3 regions of the Serratia sp. C2(1) genome follow, and region 3 is predicted to be linked to each of the others. Evidence: predicted binding sites of a transcription regulator. Region 3 holds the regulator's gene; each other region holds the start of a gene.

Region 1 (7,674 bases), on a different contig from region 3:
GCTCTTTCTCAATTTGCAGGTGCGGGATCATACAGCAGGTGGTGCCCTGGCGTGCCAGTTGCACGAAGGCTTCCGACGAGTTCACGATGTGGCAGGGCACGCTGCCCGGCGACAGATCAAAGTTCTGTTGCAGGAAAGCCTGGTGCATATCGTCGAGATGATCGAACGCCACCGCAGGCGCTTTCAGCAGCGCAGAACGTGTGACGCCGTTCGGGAAATAGCGCTCGGCAAAGCCTTTCGAGGCGACGAACAGATAATCCAGTGCGCCCAGTTGATCCACCAGACAGCTTGGCAGCGGTTGCGGCTGGATACTCACCGCACCTACCACTTCACCGCGGCGCAGCCTTTCCTGGGTACGTGTTTCGTCTTCCACCTGCAGGTTCAGGCGGATAGGGGAATCGGTCAGCACCGGTTTCAGTGCCGGCAGCAGCCAGGTAGCCAGACTGTCGGCGTTGACCGCCAGCGACAGCAGCAGCGGCGTATCGGCGCCGGTGTCGTTACCCAACCACTCTTCTTCCAGCAGTTCCACCTGGTGCAACAGGGCCAGCAATTTCTGGCCCTGCTCGGTCGGGCGCGGCGGCACGGTGCGCACCAGCAGCGGTTGGCCGAACAGGTTTTCCAACTGTTTAATGCGCTGGGATACCGCCGATTGGGTGATGCAAAGTTTCTGTGCGGCGCGTTCGAAGCCGCGCTCACGGATCACCGCGTCCAGCGCTTGCAGCGTTCGATAGTCTGGGCGTTTCATCGGAAAGATATCCCTTAAATTAGATTGATACTGGCACTATGCCACATTTCTGGTGTTTTACAGGTGGAAAAATCACGGGGCTATCTTGCTGCGGCGCGCCTAAAAATGCGGCTTAGGGTGAAGAAGTGTGATCCTGCCGGAGTGAAAAATAGCGATTTACCCTATAATACGCACAGGTTTTCGTACAGAGGCAATGGACATATCATGACGCAGGATGAACTGAAAAAAGCGGTTGGCTGGGCAGCGCTGGATTACGTTACCCCGGGTACCATCGTTGGGGTAGGCACCGGCTCGACCGCCGCCCACTTTATTGACGCGCTTGGCTCTATCAAGCACCAGATCGAAGGAGCGGTGTCCAGCTCCGACGCCTCTACCGCCAAGCTGAAAAGCCTGGGCATTCATGTGTTCGACAGCAACGAGGTGGATTCGCTGGATATTTACGTCGACGGCGCGGATGAGATCAACCGCCAGATGCAGATGATCAAAGGCGGCGGTGCAGCGCTGACGCGTGAAAAAATCATTGCCGCCATCGCACGCAAGTTTATCTGCATCGTCGACGCTACCAAGCAGGTAGAGGTGCTGGGCAAATTCCCACTGCCGGTGGAGGTGATCCCGATGGCGCGATCTTACGTGGCGCGTGAGTTGGTGAAGTTGGGCGGCCTGCCGGAATACCGCCAGAACGTGCTGACGGACAACGGCAACGTGATCCTGGATGTGCATAACCTGAGCATCGTCGACGCCATTGCGCTGGAAAACAAAATCAACGGCATCGCCGGGGTGGTGACCGTAGGTCTGTTCGCCAACCGTGGCGCGGATGTGGCGCTGGTCGGTACGCCTGACGGCGTGAAGGTGGTTGAATAAATCCGCTGCCTGCGGAGGCGCGTGTAGTGCGCCTTCATCTTGAATGCGGTCTTGGATCCCACCGGACCGCATAATTCACTGGCTAAAATATCTTTTATTAAAAGCGCCAAATTTGGTGACATATGTCACATTGTGAGTCTTGGCTCCACAAAGCTTCTGTCTATTTCTTTCCCTTTGGCATTTTCTACCAGAAACCACCAGTAACGCTGAGCCTTGTACTGACGGGCAGGCAATCGTTTGTATTGCCGCCCGCGTTATTTTTGTTATGTTGGAGAGGTGCTGTTTTATGACAGCCGCTTCTGAAGTCTGAATATAGGGTCGGGTAAATGGCAAAAGTATCATTGGAGAAAGACAGGATTAAATTCCTGTTGGTGGAAGGGGTTCATCAGAGCACGGTAGATAATCTGCTTGCCGCCGGGTATACCAACATTGAATATCATAAAGGTGCGTTAGACACCGAAGCGCTTAAGGCATCCATCCGCGATGCTCACTTCGTCGGCATTCGATCGCGTACGCATCTGTCCGAAGAGGTTTTCGCTGCCGCAGAAAAACTGGTGGCGGTGGGTTGTTTCTGTATCGGCACTAACCAGGTTGATCTGAAAGCGGCGACCAAACGCGGCATTCCGGTGTTTAACGCGCCTTTCTCCAATACCCGATCCGTGGCCGAAATGGTTCTGGGCGAGCTGTTGCTGATGCTGCGCGGCATTCCGTCCGCCAACGCCAAGGCACACCGTGGCGAGTGGCAGAAACTGGCCGTCGGCTCGTTCGAAGCGCGCGGCAAGAAGCTGGGGATTATCGGCTACGGCCATATCGGCACCCAGTTGGGTATCCTGGCCGAAGGCCTGGGCATGAAAGTGTTTTTCTACGATATCGAGAACAAGCTGCCGTTGGGGAATGCCCAGCAGGTTCGGCACCTGTCCGATTTGCTCAATATGAGCGACGTGGTGACGCTGCACGTACCTGAAACCCCGTCGACCAAGAACATGATGGGTGCAGAAGAGCTGGCGCTGATGAAGCCGGGTTCGATTCTGATCAACGCCTCGCGCGGCACCGTGGTGGATATCCCTGCGCTGTGCAACGTGCTGGCCAGCAAACATTTGGCCGGCGCGGCGATCGACGTCTTCCCGGAAGAGCCTGCGACCAACAGCGAGCCGTTCAACTCACCGCTGTGCGAGTTCGACAACGTGATCCTGACTCCGCACATCGGCGGCTCCACTCAGGAAGCGCAGGAGAACATCGGTGACGAAGTGGCGGGTAAGCTGGCGAAATACTCCGACAACGGTTCGACCCTGTCGGCGGTTAACTTCCCGGAAGTGTCGCTGCCGGCGCATGGCCCTAATGCCAGCCGCCTGTTGCACATTCACGAGAATCGCCCTGGCATACTGACGCAGATTAACCAGATCTTCGCTGAAGAAGGGGTGAACATCGCCGCGCAGTACCTGCAAACCGGTCCGGAAATCGGCTACGTGGTTATCGATATCGAAGCGGAAACCGAACGTGCCGATGCCGCACTGCAGCGCATGAAGGCAATTGCCGGCACCATTCGCGCCCGCTTGCTGTTCTGAGTGTCCGCGCGTTAACGAAAAGGCCGGATTTATCCGGCCTTTTTCTATTCCGGTATTTGCCATGCCCAATTTTGCGATGGGGTGACAATCTCCGGTAATGGGATATCCCAATGCTCCGTTGGGATCTTGTCCACCTGCTGACAGTCATGCGCCAACCCTATAGGGTAGGGGCCGGCATGCTGCCAATTCTGCAGAGTGCGATCGTAGAAACCGCCGCCCATCCCCAAACGCTGGCCTGCGCTGTCGAAAGCGACCAATGGCGTCAGCACCACATCGAGTTCATCGACGGGTAATACGTTGCGCACGTCGAGCCGTGGCTCAAGAATATTGAAGCGGTTGCTCACCAATGGCGTATCCGGGGCATAGCGCAGGAACAGCAGATTGCCGGCGCTGAACGGGTGCAGAACCGGCAGATAAACCCGCAAGCCCTGCCGCCATAGCCGTTCGATCAGAGGACCGGTATCCAATTCGCCGTCAAACGACAGGAAGACCGCAACGGTTTGCGCCGCCAGAATACGCGGGTGGGCAGCGATACGCTCAGCCATCTGCAAGGCAAAATCATGTTGTTGTTCTGGTGTTAAGGCGCGACGGCGCTGACGGATTTGATTGCGGATATTTTGCCGCTGTTGGGCATATTGGGATTGAAAAGACATAGTCAGCACACATACCGCTGAGGAAGGGGAATCTCCGAGATGCCGTCGCAGGCTGTAACCCTTGAACCCATGGTTCAAGGTGAACGTGCTGTCGCAATCTTAAGGCTTCTCGGCGGGCCGAGCATGCACACCGATCGCGGATCATCACATTCTGTTGGTACTAAATATCGGCTCAGGGGACTGGCCCGCTGGCGAACATCTCAGAGAAATTTTTTACTCATTGCCGAAACCTTGGATTTCAGCAATTTAAGTTATTCGAATTGTGCATCCTGACGTTCAGAGATGCGACCCTGTTCAAGCAAAGCCTGTTCAATGGTCTGTTGCAGCATACGAATGCGTTGTTCCATATTGGACGCATAATCACGGGTTTTCAACCGTTCTTGAGCAAGTTCGTGACATACGTTCAATGCCGCGATAAAAACCAGTTGCTCAGTATTTGAGACTCTAGTGCGAACTTTAAGATCTTGCAACCGTTGGTTAAGATCGTCCGCCGCCATGTTCAACGCATCTTGTTGTTCTGGCGGGCAATTGACTCTTAACGAGCGGCCAAAAATTTGAATATCTACCGGTTGTGCAGACATGCCACCTTCCTGCCTAAATTTCGCGCCAGCCCCAGTTACCCTTACCGGGCCACCAAAGCGGGCGCCACTATATATACCTCGGTACCAAGATACAACCCCTTTTTCAGTACCTGGTTGTAATCTACCGCGACAGACATTACCAGTCAAAAAAGGGTTTCAAAATGCGTATTTAGCGTCATTTTGCTCCCTGCCGGCACTGTGTGATCTCTGGCGCATCACGATTATAACTAGCCACTGAGGTGTCGCGCTTATCTGGTACAGCGATGGACCTTGGTGGTAGCATAACACGAACTTATCCTGCCAACGATGACGAATGCGCATGTCTATACAGAATACATTTCCAAGTTACCAATCTTTGACCGTTGCTCTCAACCAGCAAGCGGTGGCGTTGACTGCAGCAGAAATGCACGGCTTGATCAGCGGCCTGTTGTGCGGTGGCAGCCGCGACGCCGGCTGGCAAACGCTGGTCTACGATCTGACTAACGAAGGCGTGGCCTTTCCGCAGGCATTGAGTCTGCCGCTCCAGCAACTTTATGAAATTACGCGTGAAACGCTGGAAGACGACGACTTCATGTTTCAACTGATGATGCCGGAAGGCGAAACGGTAACCGTCTTCGAACGCGCCGACGCGCTGGCCGGGTGGGTGAACCATTTCCTGCTCGGGCTGGGGATGATGCAACCGAAGCTGGCTCAGGTGAAAGACGAAGTGGGTGAGGCGATCGACGATCTGCGCAATATCGCCCAACTGGGTTACGACGAAGACGAAGATCAGGAAGAGCTGGAACACTCTCTGGAAGAAGTGGTGGAGTATGTGCGGGTGGCGGCTATTTTGTGCCATACCGAATTTACCCGCCACAAGCCGACGGCGCCGGAGAATGCCAAACCGACCTTGCACTAAACCCCGATACCACGCCCGTAAAGGCCGTGAGCACAGGCAGATTGATTTCAGGAGAAGGTGATGACTCAGCAGGAATTCAACAACCGCCGTCAGGCGCTGTTGGCGAAAATGGCTCCGGCCAGCGCGGCAATTATTTTCTCTGCGCCGGAAGCGACGCGCAGTGCAGATACTGAATATCCCTACCGTCAGAACAGCGATTTCTGGTATTTGACCGGTTTCAACGAGCCGGAAGCTGTGTTGATTCTGGTGAAGAGCGACGAAACGCATAACCACAGCGTATTGTTCAACCGGGTGCGCGATCTGACGGCGGAAATCTGGTTTGGTCGTCGCCTGGGCCAGGATGCCGCACCGGCGAAGCTCGGAGTGGATCGCGCGCTGCCGTTCGATGAAATAAATGACCAATTGCACCTGCTGCTCAATGGCCTGGATGTGGTTTATCACGCGCAGGGCGAATACGCCTATGCCGATCAGATCCTGTTCTCGGCGCTGGACAAGCTGCGCAAAGGCTTCCGTCAGAACCTGCAAGCGCCGGCGACCGTCATCGACTGGCGTCCTTGGCTGCACGAGATGCGCCTGATCAAATCCGCGGAAGAACTGGCAGTGATGCGTCGTGCCGGTGAGATCAGCGCGCTGGCTCATACCCGCGCGATGGAAAAATGTCGCCCCGGGATGTTCGAGTATCAGCTTGAGGCGGAAATCCTGCATGAGTTTACCCGCCTTGGCGCCCGTTACCCGTCCTACAATACCATCGTCGGTGGCGGCGAAAACGCCTGCATCCTGCACTACACAGAAAACGAAAGCGAGTTGCGCGATGGCGATCTGGTGCTGATCGACGCAGGTTGCGAGTATAGAGGCTATGCCGGCGACATCACCCGTACCTTCCCGGTGAACGGTAAATTCAGCAAACCGCAACGTGCCCTGTACGACATCGTGCTGAAATCGCTGCTGCGGGCTCTGGCGCTGTTAAAACCCGGTGCCAGCATCCGTGAGGCGAACGACGAAGTCGTGCGCATCATGATTACCGGGTTGGTGGAGCTGGGCGTCCTGAAAGGCGACGTGGAGCAACTGATTGCAGAACAGGCGCACCGCCAGTTCTACATGCACGGGCTGGGCCACTGGCTGGGGCTGGACGTGCACGACGTCGGCAATTACGTCACGCCGGCTCGCGATCGCGAACTGGAGCCGGGCATGGTGCTGACCGTCGAACCGGGTTTGTACATTGCACCGGACGCCGACGTGCCGGAACAATATCGCGGTATCGGCATTCGCATTGAAGACGACATTGTGATCACCGCCGACGGCAATGAAAACCTGACCGCCGGGGTGGTGAAAGACGCCGATGCCATTGAAGCGCTGATGGCGGCGGCAAGGTAAACGAATGAGCGTAATTATCGTTGGCGGCGGCATGGCTGGGGCGACGTTGGCGCTGGCCATCTCGTCGCTTACCCAGGGCAGGATGGCGGTTGATCTGATCGAAGCTACACGGCCGGACGATCGCAGCCATCCGGGGTTTGACGCCCGCGCCATTGCCTTGGCGCAGGGCACCTGCCAGCAACTGACGCGTATCGGCGTCTGGCCGGCGCTACGCGATTGTGCGACGGCCATTACCCATGTGCACGTCAGCGATCGCGGCCACGCCGGCTTTGTTAACCTGTATGCGCAAGATTATCAGGTCGACGCGCTTGGTCAGGTTATTGAGCTGCATGACGCCGGCCAACGGCTGTTCGCGTTGCTGGCCAAAGCGCCGGGCGTCACGCTGCACTGCCCGGCCCGGGTGGTCGACGTGCTGCGTACTGCGGATCGCGCCGAAGTGCTGTTGGATAACGGACGGCGCATCAACGGACACCTGTTGGTGGCAGCGGACGGTTCGCGTTCGGCGCTGGCACAGGCCTGCAATGTGCAGTGGCAACAAAGTGAATATCCGCAGTTTGCCACCATAGCCAACGTTACCACCTCAGAAGATCCGCAAGGGCGTGCCTTCGAACGTTTCACTCGCTATGGGCCATTGGCGCTGTTGCCGATGTCTCAGGGCCGCAGTTCGCTGGTGTGGTGCCATGCGCGCGAGGATCGCGCCGAGGTCGATGACTGGGACGACGCCCGTTTTATCCGTGAGCTGCAACAGGCGTTTGGCTGGCGGCTGGGTCGGATCGTCAAGGCCGGCAAACGGCACAGCTATCCGCTCAGTCTGCTGACTGCAAGCCAGCATATAAGCCACCGGCTGGCGCTGGTGGGCAATGCCGCGCAGACGCTGCATCCGATAGCCGGTCAGGGGTTCAATCTGGGGCTGCGCGATGTGATGTCACTGGCGGAAACGCTGGCAGAGGCGGAGCAGGCGGGCGAAGATCCCGGCGGCTATGCGCTGCTGAGCCGC
Region 2 (7,674 bases), on a different contig from region 3:
TACGCCACTCAGCCGCAGGCGTTCCACCTGCCAGCTGCCGTCGGCGGCGCGGCTGGCTACCCCGGTCAGGTCACCCTGCGCCAGATCGGCACCGAAGTTGTTGAGCTTCAACTGGTTCTGTTTAAGTTCACCCTGTACCAGCACCTGTGAAGCCGGGATGCCATTCAGCGTTATCGAGCCGGCGCTGAACTGGAACTGATTATTTTCTCCCAGCAGATGCCCGGCCTTGGGTTGCCAGGGCGTAATGCCGGCATTGACCTGCTGCGCGTTGAGCTGCCAGGTTTCATCGTTGGATTGCAGCGCCATATTGCTCAACTGCAACACATCGGCCTGCACCGGCAATGTCGCGGCTTGCGGCTGAACGGTAAGCATGCCGTCGCGCAGGGTTACGCTGTGAAAATAGCGCGGTTCGGTGATTTGGCGCAGGCTCAGGCCGAGATCTACCCGTTTGGCGATCAACGCCTGCGGCTGATTATTTTTGGCCAGTTGGACGTCTTCCAGGCTGATTTGGCCCGGCTGATTCCATGAGTGCGAGATTTTTGCCACCGACAGGCGGTATTCGCTGTTATCGCTGATCCAACGACTTAACCAGCCCGCTGCCCAGCCGGTTTGCCCCACAACGTACAACAGCACAATGGCAAGCACTACCAGCAGCAGCAACGTCAGCAACAGTTTTCCGATAAATTTCATCGTTTACATCCGCGTCGGTCAAAAAAGATACCCTGTTTATGCCGCAATTGGCCGGGCATCTCAAGTGCAATGGTCTGATAGGCAATAAAAAACGGCCGCAAGCGGCCGTGTGTGGCAGGCAGCGCGGCGGATTATGGCTTCTCGTGTTCGTGCGGGAACACCAGGTTGAGCACGATGGCGGTGATGCCGCCGGCGGCAATGCCTGAAGAGAGCAGTGTTTTCAGCCAGTCGGGCGCGAACTGCAAGATAAGCGGTTGCTGGGAAACGCCCATGCCGACGGCCAGCGACAGCGCCATGATCATGATCGCGCGGCGGTTCAGCCTTTCGCGTGACACGATACGCACGCCGGAGGCGGCGATGGTGCCGAACATCACCAGGGTAGCGCCGCCAAGCACCGGCTCAGGAATATGTTGCACGAAATTGGCCACTGCCGGGAACAAACCCAGCGCGATCAGCATCAGCGCCACCACAAAGCCGACGTAACGGCTGGCAACCCCGGTCAGTTGGATCACGCCGTTGTTCTGACCAAAACAGGAGTTGGGGAAGGTGTTGAACACCGCCGACAGCATCGAGTTCAGACCGTTGGCCAGCACGCCGCCCTTCAGGCGCTTCATATACAGCGGGCCGCTGACCGGCTGTTCCGACACGTCTGAGGTGGCGGTGATGTCGCCGATGGTTTCCAGCGAGGTGACCATAAAGATCAGCATCAGCGGCAGCAGCAGGCTCCAGTCAAAGCCCAGGCCGTAATACAGCGGGATCGGAAGGGTGACAGCCGCCGTTTGCGGAGCCGGCTGGCTTGCCGGCAGCATGTCCATCGCCCAGGCCAGCAGGTAGCCGACCGCCATGGCGATCACCAGCGAGGCGACGCGCAAGTACGGATTGCGCTGGCGATTAAGCAGAATAATCACCGCCAGCACCGCACCGGCCAGCAGCAGATTTTTCGGCGCGCCGAAGCTGCCCCCGTTCATCGCGGCATAACCGCCGCCGATGGAGGTCAGCCCGACCTGAATCAGCGACAAACCGATAATCATCACCACAATGCCGGAGACCAGCGGGGTGATGATACGCCGCGCCAGGTGGAGCACGCGCGACAGGAGGATTTCGGTACAGGAGGCGACCATCAGCGTGCCGAACAGTGCAGCCATCATGGTGGGGACGTCGGCACCGCCGTTTTTCAGCGCCAGCCCGCCCATAATCAGAGGCGAAACAAAGTTAAAACTGGTGCCCTGAATCGACAGCAGGCCCGAACCGACAGGTCCCCAGGTTTTAATTTGCAGAATGGAGGCCAGGCCGGAGGCAAACAGCGACATGCTGATAATGTGCTGAGTATCCTGTGCCGGCAGACCGAGCGCCTGACAGATCAACAGGGCCGGGGTGATCACCGCCACAAACATCGCCAACAGATGCTGACCGGCGGCAAACAGCGTTTGCGGCAGCGGCGGGCGGTCTTCCAGGCGATAAATCAGTTCGCTGGCGTGGGGAGTGACGGCGGCTTTTTGCACTGCATCAAGCTCGGTGGATGGCATGGTCATGATGTGGCATTTCCAGAAACGGCAAAGCAGGCATTTTAATGATCCACCCCGCAAAAGCAAACGGTTGCGCCCTGGTGTTACGTCAGGGGCATCAACGCGCATGTCGCATTTTCGTTCATTTTTTCTTGTTTTATCAGCGTTTTTTACTTCTAATCCCGCATTCATCAAGTTTTAAAAACTAAGCGGTTTTCTATAACTTATTATTTCTTATTGGATCTTTTCCGTTACAGGGAGTACCTGGATGTTTCATCTCGATACTTATGGCACGTTAGTCGCGGCAACGCTGGTTTTGCTCCTTGGGGGCAAATGCGTCAGAAGCATTCCGCTGTTGCGAAAATACACTATTCCCGCACCTGTCGCCGGTGGTTTGCTGGTGGCGCTCCTGTTGTTAGCCTTGAAAAAGTTTGCTAACTGGGAAATCAGCTTCGATATGTCGCTGAAAGACCCGTTGATGCTGGCCTTTTTTGCCACCATCGGCCTGAACGCCAACCTGGCGCGATTGCGCGCGGGCGGCAAAGCGCTAATGGTGTTCCTGTTTGTGGTGCTGGGCCTGTTGGTGGTGCAGAACGCCATCGGCATCGGCATGGCGAAAATACTGGGTCTGGATCCGCTGATGGGCCTGATCGCCGGTTCAATTACGTTATCCGGTGGTCATGGTACCGGCGCAGCCTGGAGCAAGCTGTTCATCGAACGTTATGGGTTTGAAAACGCCACTGAAGTCGCGATGGCCTGCGCGACTTTCGGTCTGGTGCTGGGCGGCCTGATCGGCGGCCCGGTGGCGCGTTACCTGGTGAAACACTCCTCCACGCCGGAAGGCACACCGGAAGATAGCGTGCAACCGAGCGGTTTTGAAAAGCCGGAGAGCGGCCGGCTGATTACCTCGTTGGTGATGATAGAAACTATCGCGATGATCGCCATCTGCTTGAGCCTGGGGCAGTTTATTGCCGGCCTGTTGAATGGCACGGTGTTTGAACTGCCAAACTTTGTCTGCGTGCTGTTTGTCGGGGTGATCCTCAGCAATACGCTGGCGTTCAGCGGTTTTTACACCGTGTTCGAGCGGGCGGTATCGGTGCTGGGGAACGTCAGCCTGTCGCTGTTCCTGGCGATGGCGCTGATGAGCTTGCGCCTGTGGGAACTGGCGTCGCTGGCGCTGCCGATGTTGGCGATTCTGGCGGTGCAGACGCTGGTGATGGCGCTGTATGCGATTTTCGTCACTTACCGGGTGATGGGCAAAAACTACGATGCGGCGGTACTGGCGGCGGGCCACTGTGGTTTTGGCATGGGCGCTACGCCTACGGCGATCGCCAATATGCAGGCGATTACCGATCGCTTCGGTCCATCGCATCTGGCGTTTCTGGTGGTGCCGATGGTGGGGGCGTTCTTTATCGATATCGCCAACGCGATCGTGATTAAGCTGTATCTGTTGTTGCCGGTGTTCCCGGCGGTGGGCTGAATAACGTTCAATATATAAAGCAAGGGCGCCATTGGCGCCCTTGTCTCTGGCAGAAGATCAGGCGTTGGAGTAGCGCGCTTTCTCCGGCAGCCAGCGTTCAATCAGAGCGCGGGCATGTTCCGGGTACTGCTGATGAATATGGCGGGCGACGCGTTGCACTTCCGGTATCATCGCCTGGTCGCGCAGCAAATCGGCCACCTTGAATTCCGCACTGCCAGTCTGGCGCGTGCCGAGCAGCTCGCCTGGGCCTCTGATTTCCAGATCGCGCTGGGCAATCACAAAACCGTCGTTGCTGTCGCGCAGCACCTGCAGACGTTTCTGCGCCGTTTTGCTCAGCGGGGTTTTGTACAACAGCACGCAATGTGACGCCACGGCGCCACGGCCCACGCGGCCGCGCAACTGATGCAGTTGCGCCAACCCAAGCCGTTCCGGGTTTTCGATGATCATCAGGCTGGCGTTCGGTACGTCGACGCCTACTTCGATCACTGTGGTTGCCACCAACAGCTGTAACTCACCCTGTTTAAAGGCCTGCATTACCGCCTGTTTTTCCTGCGCCTTCATGCGGCCGTGAACCAGCGCGACTTTCAGCTCGGGCAGCGCAGTTTTCAACTCTTCCCAGGTAGCCTCCGCCGCCTGCGCTTCCAGCAGCTCCGATTCCTCGATCAGCGTACAGACCCAGTACGCCTGCCGGCCTTCTTCCATACAGGCGCTTTTCACCCGCTGAATAATATCGGCGCGCCGGGTGTCTGGAATGGCGACGGTGGTGACCGGCGTCCTGCCTGGCGGCAGCTCGTCGATCACCGATGTATCGAGATCGGCATAGGCGGTCATTGCCAGCGTGCGTGGGATTGGCGTGGCGGTCATGATCAACTGATGAGCATGGAAGCCTTGCTCCTCGCCCTTTTCCCACAGAGCCAGCCGTTGGTGCACGCCAAACCGGTGCTGTTCGTCGATGATTACTAGCGCCAGCCCGGAAAACTGTACCTGTTCCTGGAAGATGGCGTGCGTACCGACCACCATCGACACTTTTCCGCTGGCGATCGCTTCCTGCTGAGCAATGCGTGCCTTGCCTTTTTGCTTGCCGGCCAGCCAGCCGACTTCAAGCCCCAGCGGTTCAAACCACTGGCGGAAGTTATTGGCGTGTTGTTCGGCCAGCAGTTCGGTGGGCGCCATCAAGGCCACCTGTTTGCCGTGGGCGATGGCGCGTAGCGCCGCCAGCGCCGCCACCAGCGTTTTGCCTGAGCCGACATCACCTTGCACCAGCCGCATCATCGGGAAGCCTTTTTGCATATCGGCTTCGATATCGGCTACCACGCGATCTTGCGCGCCGGTCGGCGAGAATGGCAATTCGGCAAGAAACCGTTTTTTCAGTCGATCATCCGGCATCAGCGGCAGCGCCTGATAACTCTGCGCGCCGGCGCGCACCGCCAACATGCTGAGGTTATGCGCCAGCAGTTCTTCCAGGATCAGGCGTTTTTGCGCCGGATGCTTACCCTGCTCCAAATCTCCCAACTGGATATCCGGCGGTGGGCGGTGCAGGGTGTGCAGCGCCTGCGGCAGGCTCATCAGCCCGCTACTGAGTTCTGGTGGCAGCAGCTCGGCGATGGCGCAGGTGTCCAGCAGCTCCAGCGCCTGATCGGTTAGCTTGCGCAGCGTGGCCTGCCTGATGCCTTCGGTGGTCGGATAGACCGGCGTCAGCGATTCCTGTAGCTCAACCTCGCTGCTTTCCCCCTGAATGCGGTATTCCGGGTGGATGATTTCTGCGCCGTGGTTGCCGCGTTTGATCTCACCGTAAGCGGTTACGCGCCGGCCTGCGGCCAGGCTGTTTTTCATCGCCGCGTTGAAGTTAAAGAAACGCATGGTGAGCAGGCCGGTGCCGTCGCTGATCTGGCAAGTCAGCATGCGCCGACGACCAAAACTGATATCGCTGCGCAGCACTTCGCCTTCCACGGTGGCAAAAATGCCCGGCAGCAGGTCGTTGATCGGATAGAGGCGGGTACGGTCTTCATAACGCAGCGGGAGGTGCAGCAGCAGGTCCTGAATGGTTTCCAGGCCAATTTTTGCCAGTTTGCCCGCCTGGCTGGCACCAACTCCGGAAAGCGTGGTAAGAGGGACAGCGTCCAGCAGGCGGCCTTTCATCGGCGTACCGTTGCCTGCATGGTCGCCCACCATTCGGCGTCGGCGACCACCTGGCCCTGTTGGTCGATCTGCGGACGCGGCAACCCTTTGCGTTTGGCGACGTTGGCCAGAACCGGGTAGCCGCCCTCGAACAGCAGGCGTTGTTGTTCTTCTTCGTCCAGCGCGCTGCGGGTGCGCAGGTACATGCCGGCGTTGTGGCGCTGGCGCTGCGCTTCGTACAGGATCAAGGCCGAGGCGACCGACACGTTGAGGGATTGCACCATGCCGATCATCGGAATGACGATGTCCTGGTCGGCCAGGGCCAGCGCTTCTTCGGTGATACCGGTTTTTTCCTGCCCCAGCAGCACGCAGGTTGGGCGGGTGTAATCCACCTCGCGGAAATCAACCGCGCGGGCGGAAAGGTGGGTCGCCAGAATCTGCATGCCTTGAGCTTTCAGATGGATCACCGCGTCAGAGATGGTGCGGTGGGTTTTTACATTGACCCAGCTGTTGCTGCCGGCAGCGGAGGAAACCAGGGTACGCATGCGTGAAGTCGGCCACACGGCATGGACCTGATGCACGCCGACGGCGTCGGCGGTGCGGATAATGGCGGAGACGTTATGCGGTTTGTGCACCTGTTCCAGGCAGACCGTCAGATCCGGCTGCCGGGTTGCCAGCATTTCACAAATCCGCGCATAGCGTTCAGGGCTCATAGGCGCTAATTTCGGTTACGGTTAACTTTAATCACATCCGGCATGATACGGATTTTACGCATAATATTTGCCAGATGGATGCGATCGCGGGTGGTCAGGCGAATAAAGGCGCTATAAACCCGGCCGTCTTTCTCTTCGGTATTCAGGCTCTGAATATTGGACTCGGCTGCGTTGATGGCCGCCGTCAGGTTGGCCAGCGCACCCTGATGGTTAAACATGTCCACTTTAATCTCGGCGATGAACTCCTGCTCGATATCTTTATCCCACTCTACCGCCATGAATTTCTCAGGCTCTTTCTGGTAACCGCGGATGTTCCGGCAGGATTCATGGTGGATCACCAGCCCTTTGCCTGGGCTGACGTGGGCAATGATCGGGTCGCCCGGAATAGGCCGGCAGCATTTGGCGAAGGTGATCAGCACGCCGTCTGCGCCTTTGATCGCCAGGTTGCGAACCCCGGAGGAGGTGCCCAGGTTGGATTGGTCACCTTGCAGGTTTTTCGCCACCACCACGCTCATGGCATTGCCGAGGCCGATTTCAGCCAGCAAATCATCCAGCGTTGCCAGCTTCATGCGATCCAGTTCGTGCTGGATATTTTCCGGTGGAATCTCTGCCAATTTGCGGCTGCCGCCCAACGCATGGTTCAGCAAGCGGCGGCCGAGACCGACAGAATCATCGCGCTTGAGGTTCTTCAGCATCTGGCGGATTTTGGCGCGCGCTTTCGAGCTGACGACAAAATTCAACCAGGCGGCGTTTGGCCGCGCGCCTGGTGCTGTGATGATTTCGACCGTTTGACCGCTGCTCAGCGACTGCGACAAGGGGTACGGCTGACGGTCGACTCGCGCGCCGACGCAGGCATGACCGATATCGGTATGCACCGCATAGGCGAAGTCGACCGGGGTTGCGCCCGCAGGCAGTTCGACGATGCGGCCTTCCGGGGTGAAAACGTAAATCTCATCCGGGAACAGATCGGATTTTACGCTCTCGATAAATTCAAATGAACTGCCGGCGCTTTGCTGCAACTCCAGCAAGCTTTGCATCCAGCGCTGTGCGCGGATTTGCGCGGTGGTGCCGGTTTCGCCCTGTTCTTTTTCTTTATAAGCCCAGTGCGCGGCCACCCCCATTTCTGCCATCTGATCCATATCTTCGGTACGGATCTGCACTTCAACCG
Region 3 (7,674 bases):
CCGCCCGATCTCTTCTTGCAATAAACCCGGGCCGTTATGGCTGCTGGTCTTCTTGCTCTTTATACTTCTCTGCCGTTTCTTTGATCAGCTGCTGCAGTTCGCCGCGCTGATACATTTCAATAATGATATCGCAGCCGCCGACCAGCTCACCGTCTACCCACAACTGCGGGAAAGTCGGCCAGTTGGCATATTTCGGCAACTCGGAACGGATATCCGGGTTCTGCAGAATATCAACGTAGGCAAAGCGTTCGCCACAGGCAGACAGCGCCTGTACCGCTTGCGCAGAGAAACCGCAGTTTGGCAGTTTCGGTGAACCTTTCATGTACAGCAGAATAGGGTTTTCACCGATCTGCTGTTGAATTTTTTCAATCGTCGTCATTTATTGCTTCCTCAAGCCACATCTCATGGCTACAACATGCATCACACTGGCTATTGTAGCGGCTGGAACAGTCGCAAGAAAACGCCATCTTTTGCAAGGGCATTCCCCCGTTGCCAATCGCGTCTCACCGGCAAGGCCATTCCGGTTAAAACATACGCTCAGAATAACATTTTTAATCCGACCATTTCACTAATATATTTTTCCGCCGTTCAGTGCCCTTTAATAATTCCGCCAGCGGCAAAAGGTGATTTTTTATACATCAATGGATTGATTTTTCAGCAAAAAAAAAGCCGTTAACGTTTTCTCACAATATGGATTATCATTTATGAGTTCTTCGCTGTTTTATATGGCGAAATTGGGGAATACTGTCATTCTTTCGATATCTGTTCCGGGGCCAAGGTTGGTAACGTCGACATGCGTTTAATTCTTACGCTTTTTGTGCTGTTGTTTACACAGCTATTCTTAAATCTGGCGCACGCTGCGCCACAGGCACGTGTTGCCGCCGAGCAGCGCAAGAGCCACGTTAATGAAGCTCGGCCGGATGACCGCAAGAAAAAGAAAGCGGCAAAGACCAGCAAAAAAGTGAAAGTTACTGCACCGCAAAAAACTACCAAGGTTTCCAAAGCCAAAACAGAAAAAACCGCTAAAAAGATCGTTAGCGCCAAATCGAAACACTCAACCCAGAAAATAGCCAAAATCAAAGTAACCCCACCTAAAAAGGGCTACAAAAAAGGCTATGGCCGCCATCGGGAAGCCGGTATGGCCACCGCCAAATTGGTACGTGACGATAAGCCACTGAAACTCAGCCCGGCGCACAAAAAGCGCTATCAGCACGCCAAGCAAACCGCCATGGCCAAGCTGATGGATCAAATGGGCAAACCTTATCGCTGGGGCGGGACTTCGCCAAGAACCGGTTTCGACTGCAGCGGCCTGATTTATTACGCCTATAAAGACGTCGTGAAAATCAAGATGCCGCGCACCGCCAACGAGATGTATCACCTGCGCGACGCAGCGCCGATCAAGAAAAACGAGCTGGAAAGCGGTGACCTGGTGTTCTTCCGCATCAACAACCGCGGCGTGGCCGATCATGTCGGCGTCTATCTGGGCAACGGCAAATTCATTCAGTCACCGCGTACGGGCGAGGAAATCCGTATCAGCCAACTGGACAACGACTACTGGCAAAACCACTACATTGGCGCACGCCGTGTGGTAACGCCGAAAACCATTCGATAATATCCCCCGCGGCTGGTACTCCCCCGGCCGCACTCCACGCAAGCTACGGCAATCGTTCTGTCCTTCGGTGCTTTCGCCGCGCTCTGACAACGCGTTAGCCAACCGCATGAAAAATTTCCAGGCATGGGTGTAGTTGGGTGCTTGTGAAAAAATATGACGTAATGGCAGGAAACGCGAACAGGCGCAGCAGGCTGCGCCTGTATTACAACCGGGGATCAGTTCAACGCCGCAGTGAAGCTAAAAGCGATAATAACGGCCAGCGCGCACACAGTAGTGAACAGTGACATTTTCAGATCGGTATCCATTACAACTCCTTTTCAGACGGGTTTTCCCAAGGATAAAAGGCACACAATTAATGCGTCAAACCATTTTCCCACAGTTAGGCAATAAAATCTTGTTATCATTTCCCGGTTTATAATACTGATTACCTCTTCCACTTTGGCTCAATATGGGACAAAATTCGCAGTTCACAACTGCGTACCGGCAAAATGCCCCTCCTGACCAAGCGCTGACGACTTCAACACACTAAAAACTCAGTTTCGCTTATTTGGAAGAAGGATCTACGCAGGCAAACGATTAACATCACACTTACATGCTGCAACATGTGAGCTCAGGAGTCATTCTTTACATGGCAACGATTAAAGATGTGGCCAAACGCGCTGGCGTTTCCACCACCACCGTTTCGCACGTCATCAATAAGACTCGTTTCGTCGCCGAAGAGACCAAAGCGGCCGTTGGGGCCGCGATCAAAGAGCTGCACTATTCTCCCAGCGCCGTGGCGCGCAGCCTGAAGGTCAATCACACCAAATCTATTGGTCTGCTGGCCACCTCCAGCGAAGCGCCCTATTTCGCCGAAGTGATCGAGGCGGTGGAAAACAGCTGCTACAGCAAAGGCTATACGCTGATCCTGTGCAATTCGCACAACAACCTGGACAAGCAACGCGCTTATCTGGCGATGCTGGCGCAAAAACGCGTCGATGGCCTGCTGGTGATGTGCTCTGAATACCCGGATCAATTGCTGGGGATGCTGGAAGATTACCGTAACATCCCGATGGTGGTCATGGACTGGGGCGCAGCACGCGGCGATTTTACCGATACCATTATCGACAACGCCTTCGAAGGCGGTTATCTGGCCGGCCGCTATCTGATCGAGCGCGGGCACCGCGATATTGGCGCCATTCCGGGCCAATTGGCGCGCAATACCGGCGGCGGCCGCCATCAGGGCTTTTTGAAAGCCATGGAAGAAGCCAATATCGAGGTGCGCGACGAGTGGATTGTTCAGGGCGACTTCGAACCGGAATCCGGCTACAAGGCCATGCATCAGATATTGTCGCAGAAACAACGTCCAACGGCGGTATTCTGCGGCGGCGACATTATGGCGATGGGCGCTATCTGCGCCGCCGATGAGCTGGGGCTGCGCGTACCGCAGGATATTTCAGTTATCGGCTACGATAACGTGCGCAACGCGCGCTATTTCACCCCGGCGCTGACGACGATCCATCAGCCCAAAGAGCGTTTGGGCGAGATGGCGTTCACCATGCTGCTGGATCGCATCATCAGCAAGCGTGAAGAGTCGCAGGTCATTGAAGTGCATCCTAAGCTGGTTGAACGCCGCTCGGTCGCCGACGGCCCCTTCATCGATTACCGCCGCTAGTCACACCGTCGCCGGGAGCCTGGGCGGTTTCCGGCGTCACTTCGCTCAGCCATTCCTGATTCAAGGTTTCACTGTCCCCCAGGTAGTCCAGCAGCCAGGCCATCGCCGGCGATGGGGTATTCTGCTGCCAGGTCAGGCAGCAGGGGCTGGCGGGAAATGGCTGTTGCAGTTGCAGCGCCACCAACTCACCGCGCTGCACCAACGGCAGCACCTGATGCGCAGGCATCATGCCGACGCACAAACCGGCGCACAAGCAATCCACCGCAGATGCCCAATCCGGCACCACCAACCGCCGCTGGTTATCCAGCGTCCAGGTAACCCGTTTGGGCAGATTGCGCGAGGTATCCTCCAGACACAGGGAAGGGAAAGGCCGGAGCTGATCATCGTTCAGCAGGCCATCCAACGCCGCCAATGGATGCTGCGGGCCGGCGACACACAACCAGCGCATATCGCCCATGTCACGAAAGGCAAAACCGCCGCCGACAGGCACCGCTCGCGTAGCGCCGATCGCCATATCGGCGCGGCCGTCCACCAACGCATCCCACACGCCGTTAAATACTTCCGGCTGGATCAGCAACTCAACATCGGGGAAATGACGATAAAAATCCAATACCAGCCGGCGGCTGCGCTGCGGCTTGACGATGATATCCACCGCAATTTTCAATTGGCCGCGCCAACCATTGGCCACCTGCTGGCACTGCCTGCGAGTGTCGAGCATTTTTTTGATGACACCACGCGCCTCCTGAATAAACAGCACGCCGGCCGGTGTCAGTTCTACATCACGATGACGCCGCTCAAATAGCGGCACCGCCAACCATTGCTCCAGTTGCCGCACGGTATAGCTCACTGCCGAAGGCACCCGGTGCAGTTCCTGCGCCGCCGCACTGAAGCTGCCGGTGCGAGCGACCGCGTCCACTACATCAAGAGAATATTCAGACCACATGGTTTTGCCTTCAATTTTTTTAACAGCACTTCGCAAATATTACCGTTTCACAAGCAGAGATCCAGCCGGATACACTTGCCGGCGCTAAAAACCTGCGACAATAAAATATTAATGAGAAATACCATGCGAAATTCCTTTGGTTTTATGTTCTATCTTGCCGGCCTGAGCATGCTGGGTTACCTGGCCACCGACATGTATCTGCCCGCTTTTGGCGTCATGCAGCAAGATCTGCAAATTTCCGCCGGCGCAATCAGCGCCAGCCTGAGCATTTTCCTGGCCGGTTTTGCCTTTGCTCAACTGCTCTGGGGGCCGCTCTCCGATAATTTGGGCCGTAAACCCGTGCTGCTGATTGGCCTGGCGTTGTTTGCCCTGGGCTGCCTCGGCATGCTGTGGGTGCAGAATGCCGTCCAGTTGTGGTCATTGCGCTTTATTCAGGCAATCGGTGTGTGCTCAGCCGCCGTCACCTGGCAGGCGTTGGTCATTGACCGCTACCGTGAAGGCAAGGCCAATCGCGTATTCGCCACCATTATGCCGCTGGTCGCACTTTCACCTGCGCTGGCACCCTTGGTAGGCGCCTGGTTGCTGAACCACCTGGGATGGCGGGCAATTTTCGCCGTTCTACTGGGTATCACCGTCATTTTGCTGCTACCGACGCTGTTGCTGAAGGAAAGCGCCAAAAGCGCGCCATCTGCCCAGCCCAAAAGCACCCTGAGCTTCTTCCAACTGCTGAAATCGCCGGTATTCAGCGGGAACGTCACCATCTTTGCCGCCTGCTCTGCCGGTTTTTTTGCCTGGCTGACCGGCTCGCCGTTTATTCTTGGCGATATGGGTTACAGCCCCAATGATATTGGCCTGAGCTATGTCCCACAGACGCTGGCATTCTTGTTAGGCGGTTACGGTTGCCGTACGGCGTTAAATCGCATTAATGGCAACACCCTGCTGCCGTGGCTGCTGGTAGGTTATGGCATCAGCATGGTGGCGTTATATCTGGTGGCAACAATGACCGAACCTACGCTGACCACATTGTTGATTCCATTCTGTCTGATGGCGCTAGTCAACGGAGCCTGCTACCCGATCGTAGTGGCGAATGCGTTGATGCCCTTCCCTGAAGGCACAGGCAAAGCCGCAGCCCTGCAAAATACATTGCAGTTGGGTTTGTGCTTTGTCGCCAGCCTATTGGTTTCGGCCTTTATAGCCCAACCGCTGTTGGCGACGGTAACGGTGATGGTTTCAACGGTCGTCTTAGCCGCGTTGGGCTATATGTTGCAACGAGGAAAAGTGATTGACGATGCACAGGGGGTGCAACAGGAACATGCTAACTCTGCGTCATAATTATCATAGTTAATAATCACTTAAAGAATATTTTTGCCGAGTGCGATTTACGGTTGAGCCTGCGCCTCGGCAAGCCTATACTCAAAACGACCTTTTAAAATAACACTTTTATAATCTTGTTATCACAAGTAGCTGTTGTGTACGCGTAAGGCGTCACACTTTTTTTAAGGATTTGTTTATCCCGTGCCTATTGCGCTGGAGTCTTCTTAAAATTTTCCTCTGTTCATAGTCGGATATCAGACGCCGCGGTGACTTTTCACCGTAGGTAAAGGTATGCACCCACAGAAATTGTCTAAGCTATTTTCTGGTGGGTCATAAGTCAGAAGAAGGTGATGGAGAAGCTATGAGTTCATCGTGTATAGAAGATGTGAGCATCCAGGACAACCCATGGTACCGTATCGCTCATGAAATGCTCAGCATGGCCGGTATTGAAATAAACGGCTCACGCCCTTTCGATATTCAGGTTAAAAACCCTAATTTTTTTAAACGCGTGCTGCAGGACGGTTCTCTCGGCCTGGGCGAAAGTTATATGGACGGCTGGTGGGAATGCGAACGGCTGGATATATTCTTCCAACGCGTTGTCAGCGCCGGCCTTGAAAAGAAACTCCCCCACCATTTGAAAGACACTCTGCGTATTGCCGCCGCGCGATTAACCAATTTGCAATCGAAGAAACGCGCCTGGATTGTCGGTAAAGAACATTACGATCTGGGAAACGATCTTTTTACGCTGATGCTCGATCCCTATATGCAATATTCCTGTGCCTATTGGAAAGAGGCGACCACGCTCGAAGAAGCCCAGGAGGCCAAGCTGCGAATGATTTGCGAGAAACTGCAGCTGCAACCAGGCATGAAACTGCTGGATATCGGCTGCGGTTGGGGCGGCCTCTCCGCCTTTGCCGCGAAAAACTATGGCGTTTCCGTTGTGGGCGTAACCATCTCCGCCGAGCAGCAAAAGCTGGCGCAGGAACGCTGCGCCGGGCTGGACGTTGAAATCCTGCTAAAGGACTATCGCGATCTGCACCAACAGTTTGATCGCATTGCCTCCGTCGGCATGTTTGAGCACGTTGGCCCCAAAAATTATCGCACCTACTTCAAGGTGGTAGAGCGTAATTTAAAACCGGACGGCCTTTTCCTGCTGCATACCATTGGCTCGAATCGGACAGATATGAATGTTGACCCGTGGATCAACAAATATATCTTCCCGAATGGTTGCCTGCCTTCAATCACGCATATAGCCAAAGCCAGCGAGGGGCGTTTCGTGATGGAAGATTGGCATAATATTGGCGCCGATTATGATCGTACGCTGATGGTCTGGTATGAGCGCTTCAGGCAGGCCTGGCCGCAGCTGGCCCAACGTTATTCAGAACGTTTCGAACGCATGTTCAGCTATTACCTGAATGCCTGCGCAGGGGCATTCCGTGCGCGCGATATTCAATTATGGCAGGTAGTCCTTAGCCCGAAAGGCATTGAAGGCGGTATCCGCGTCCCGCGCTGATTAATGCCACGCCCTAACGAAACGACCCCGGTTTTCGCCGGGGTCGTTTTCTATTATTCGTTAACCAATGATTGATCAGCCGCAATAAACCCGAATGATTTTATCATCGCTGTCACCCAGGAAGTTCAGACGACGCAGGTTAAAGTCCATAGTAACGGCCGAATTGTACGGAATAGCGCGTACCTGAGATTCAATCTGAACACCTTCCAAAGCCGACATCGGTTTACCGACGTAACTCTGGTATTGCGCTGCACCGCAGGTATCATTTTCTGCATCAACGGCCTGATTGGCCGCGCCCTGCTCAGGTGAACTGCTACAGGCACTGAGCGCCAGCAGCGCCGTTAACATTAACGTTTTCCGATAAAACTTCACGCGGTTACTCCTCTGTGGTTATTGTCCGTCAGATCTTCTGCGCCAGCGCGCTCGCCGTCGCCATTGCCGCTTCGCGGCTCGCCAACACCCGCTCAACGGTGTCTACCACCGCCTGCGTTTGCGGATCGATCTCAATATTCACCTTGTCGCCCAGGCGTTTTTTGCCCAGCGTGGTGCGTTCAAGCGTTTCCGGGATCAGATGAACGCAGAAACGATTATTCACCACCTCTCCGATCGTCAGGCTAATACCGTCAATACCAATAAAA

Evidence for each region. Region 3 encodes PurR, which represses purine synthesis genes. Its sites were predicted from a motif close to CANGCAAACGTTTGCNTG; they were not measured.
Region 1: the regulator PurR is predicted to act here: its motif matches at 1,833-1,850, upstream of serA (phosphoglycerate dehydrogenase).
Region 2: the regulator PurR is predicted to act here: its motif matches at 2,276-2,293, upstream of V2S86_RS24345 (nucleobase:cation symporter-2 family protein).

What each region holds. Positions count from the first base shown of each region.
Region 1 is NZ_JAZFBA010000004.1:138,152-145,825, forward strand. It holds gene V2S86_RS20405 (LysR family transcriptional regulator ArgP) at 1-745, opposite strand, end outside; gene rpiA (ribose-5-phosphate isomerase RpiA) at 950-1,606, shown strand; gene serA (phosphoglycerate dehydrogenase) at 1,933-3,171, shown strand; gene V2S86_RS20420 (5-formyltetrahydrofolate cyclo-ligase) at 3,216-3,824, opposite strand; RNA gene ssrS (6S RNA) at 3,852-4,034, opposite strand; gene zapA (cell division protein ZapA) at 4,076-4,405, opposite strand; gene V2S86_RS20435 (YecA/YgfB family protein) at 4,725-5,303, shown strand; gene pepP (Xaa-Pro aminopeptidase) at 5,364-6,677, shown strand; gene ubiH (2-octaprenyl-6-methoxyphenyl hydroxylase) at 6,682-7,674, shown strand, end outside.
Region 2 is NZ_JAZFBA010000007.1:95,444-103,117, reverse strand. It holds gene V2S86_RS24350 (AsmA family protein) at 1-690, opposite strand, end outside; gene V2S86_RS24345 (nucleobase:cation symporter-2 family protein) at 822-2,222, opposite strand; gene gltS (sodium/glutamate symporter) at 2,464-3,675, shown strand; gene recG (ATP-dependent DNA helicase RecG) at 3,733-5,814, opposite strand; gene trmH (tRNA (guanosine(18)-2'-O)-methyltransferase TrmH) at 5,811-6,506, opposite strand; gene spoT (bifunctional GTP diphosphokinase/guanosine-3',5'-bis pyrophosphate 3'-pyrophosphohydrolase) at 6,512-7,674, opposite strand, start outside.
Region 3 is NZ_JAZFBA010000001.1:1,872,871-1,880,544, forward strand. It holds gene V2S86_RS08685 (Grx4 family monothiol glutaredoxin) at 35-379, opposite strand; gene V2S86_RS08690 (C40 family peptidase) at 794-1,612, shown strand; gene cydH (cytochrome bd-I oxidase subunit CydH) at 1,828-1,917, opposite strand; gene purR (HTH-type transcriptional repressor PurR) at 2,241-3,266, shown strand; gene punR (DNA-binding transcriptional activator PunR) at 3,247-4,209, opposite strand; gene punC (purine nucleoside transporter PunC) at 4,333-5,541, shown strand; gene cfa (cyclopropane fatty acyl phospholipid synthase) at 5,885-7,036, shown strand; gene V2S86_RS08720 (I78 family peptidase inhibitor) at 7,112-7,408, opposite strand; gene V2S86_RS08725 (riboflavin synthase) at 7,437-7,674, opposite strand, start outside.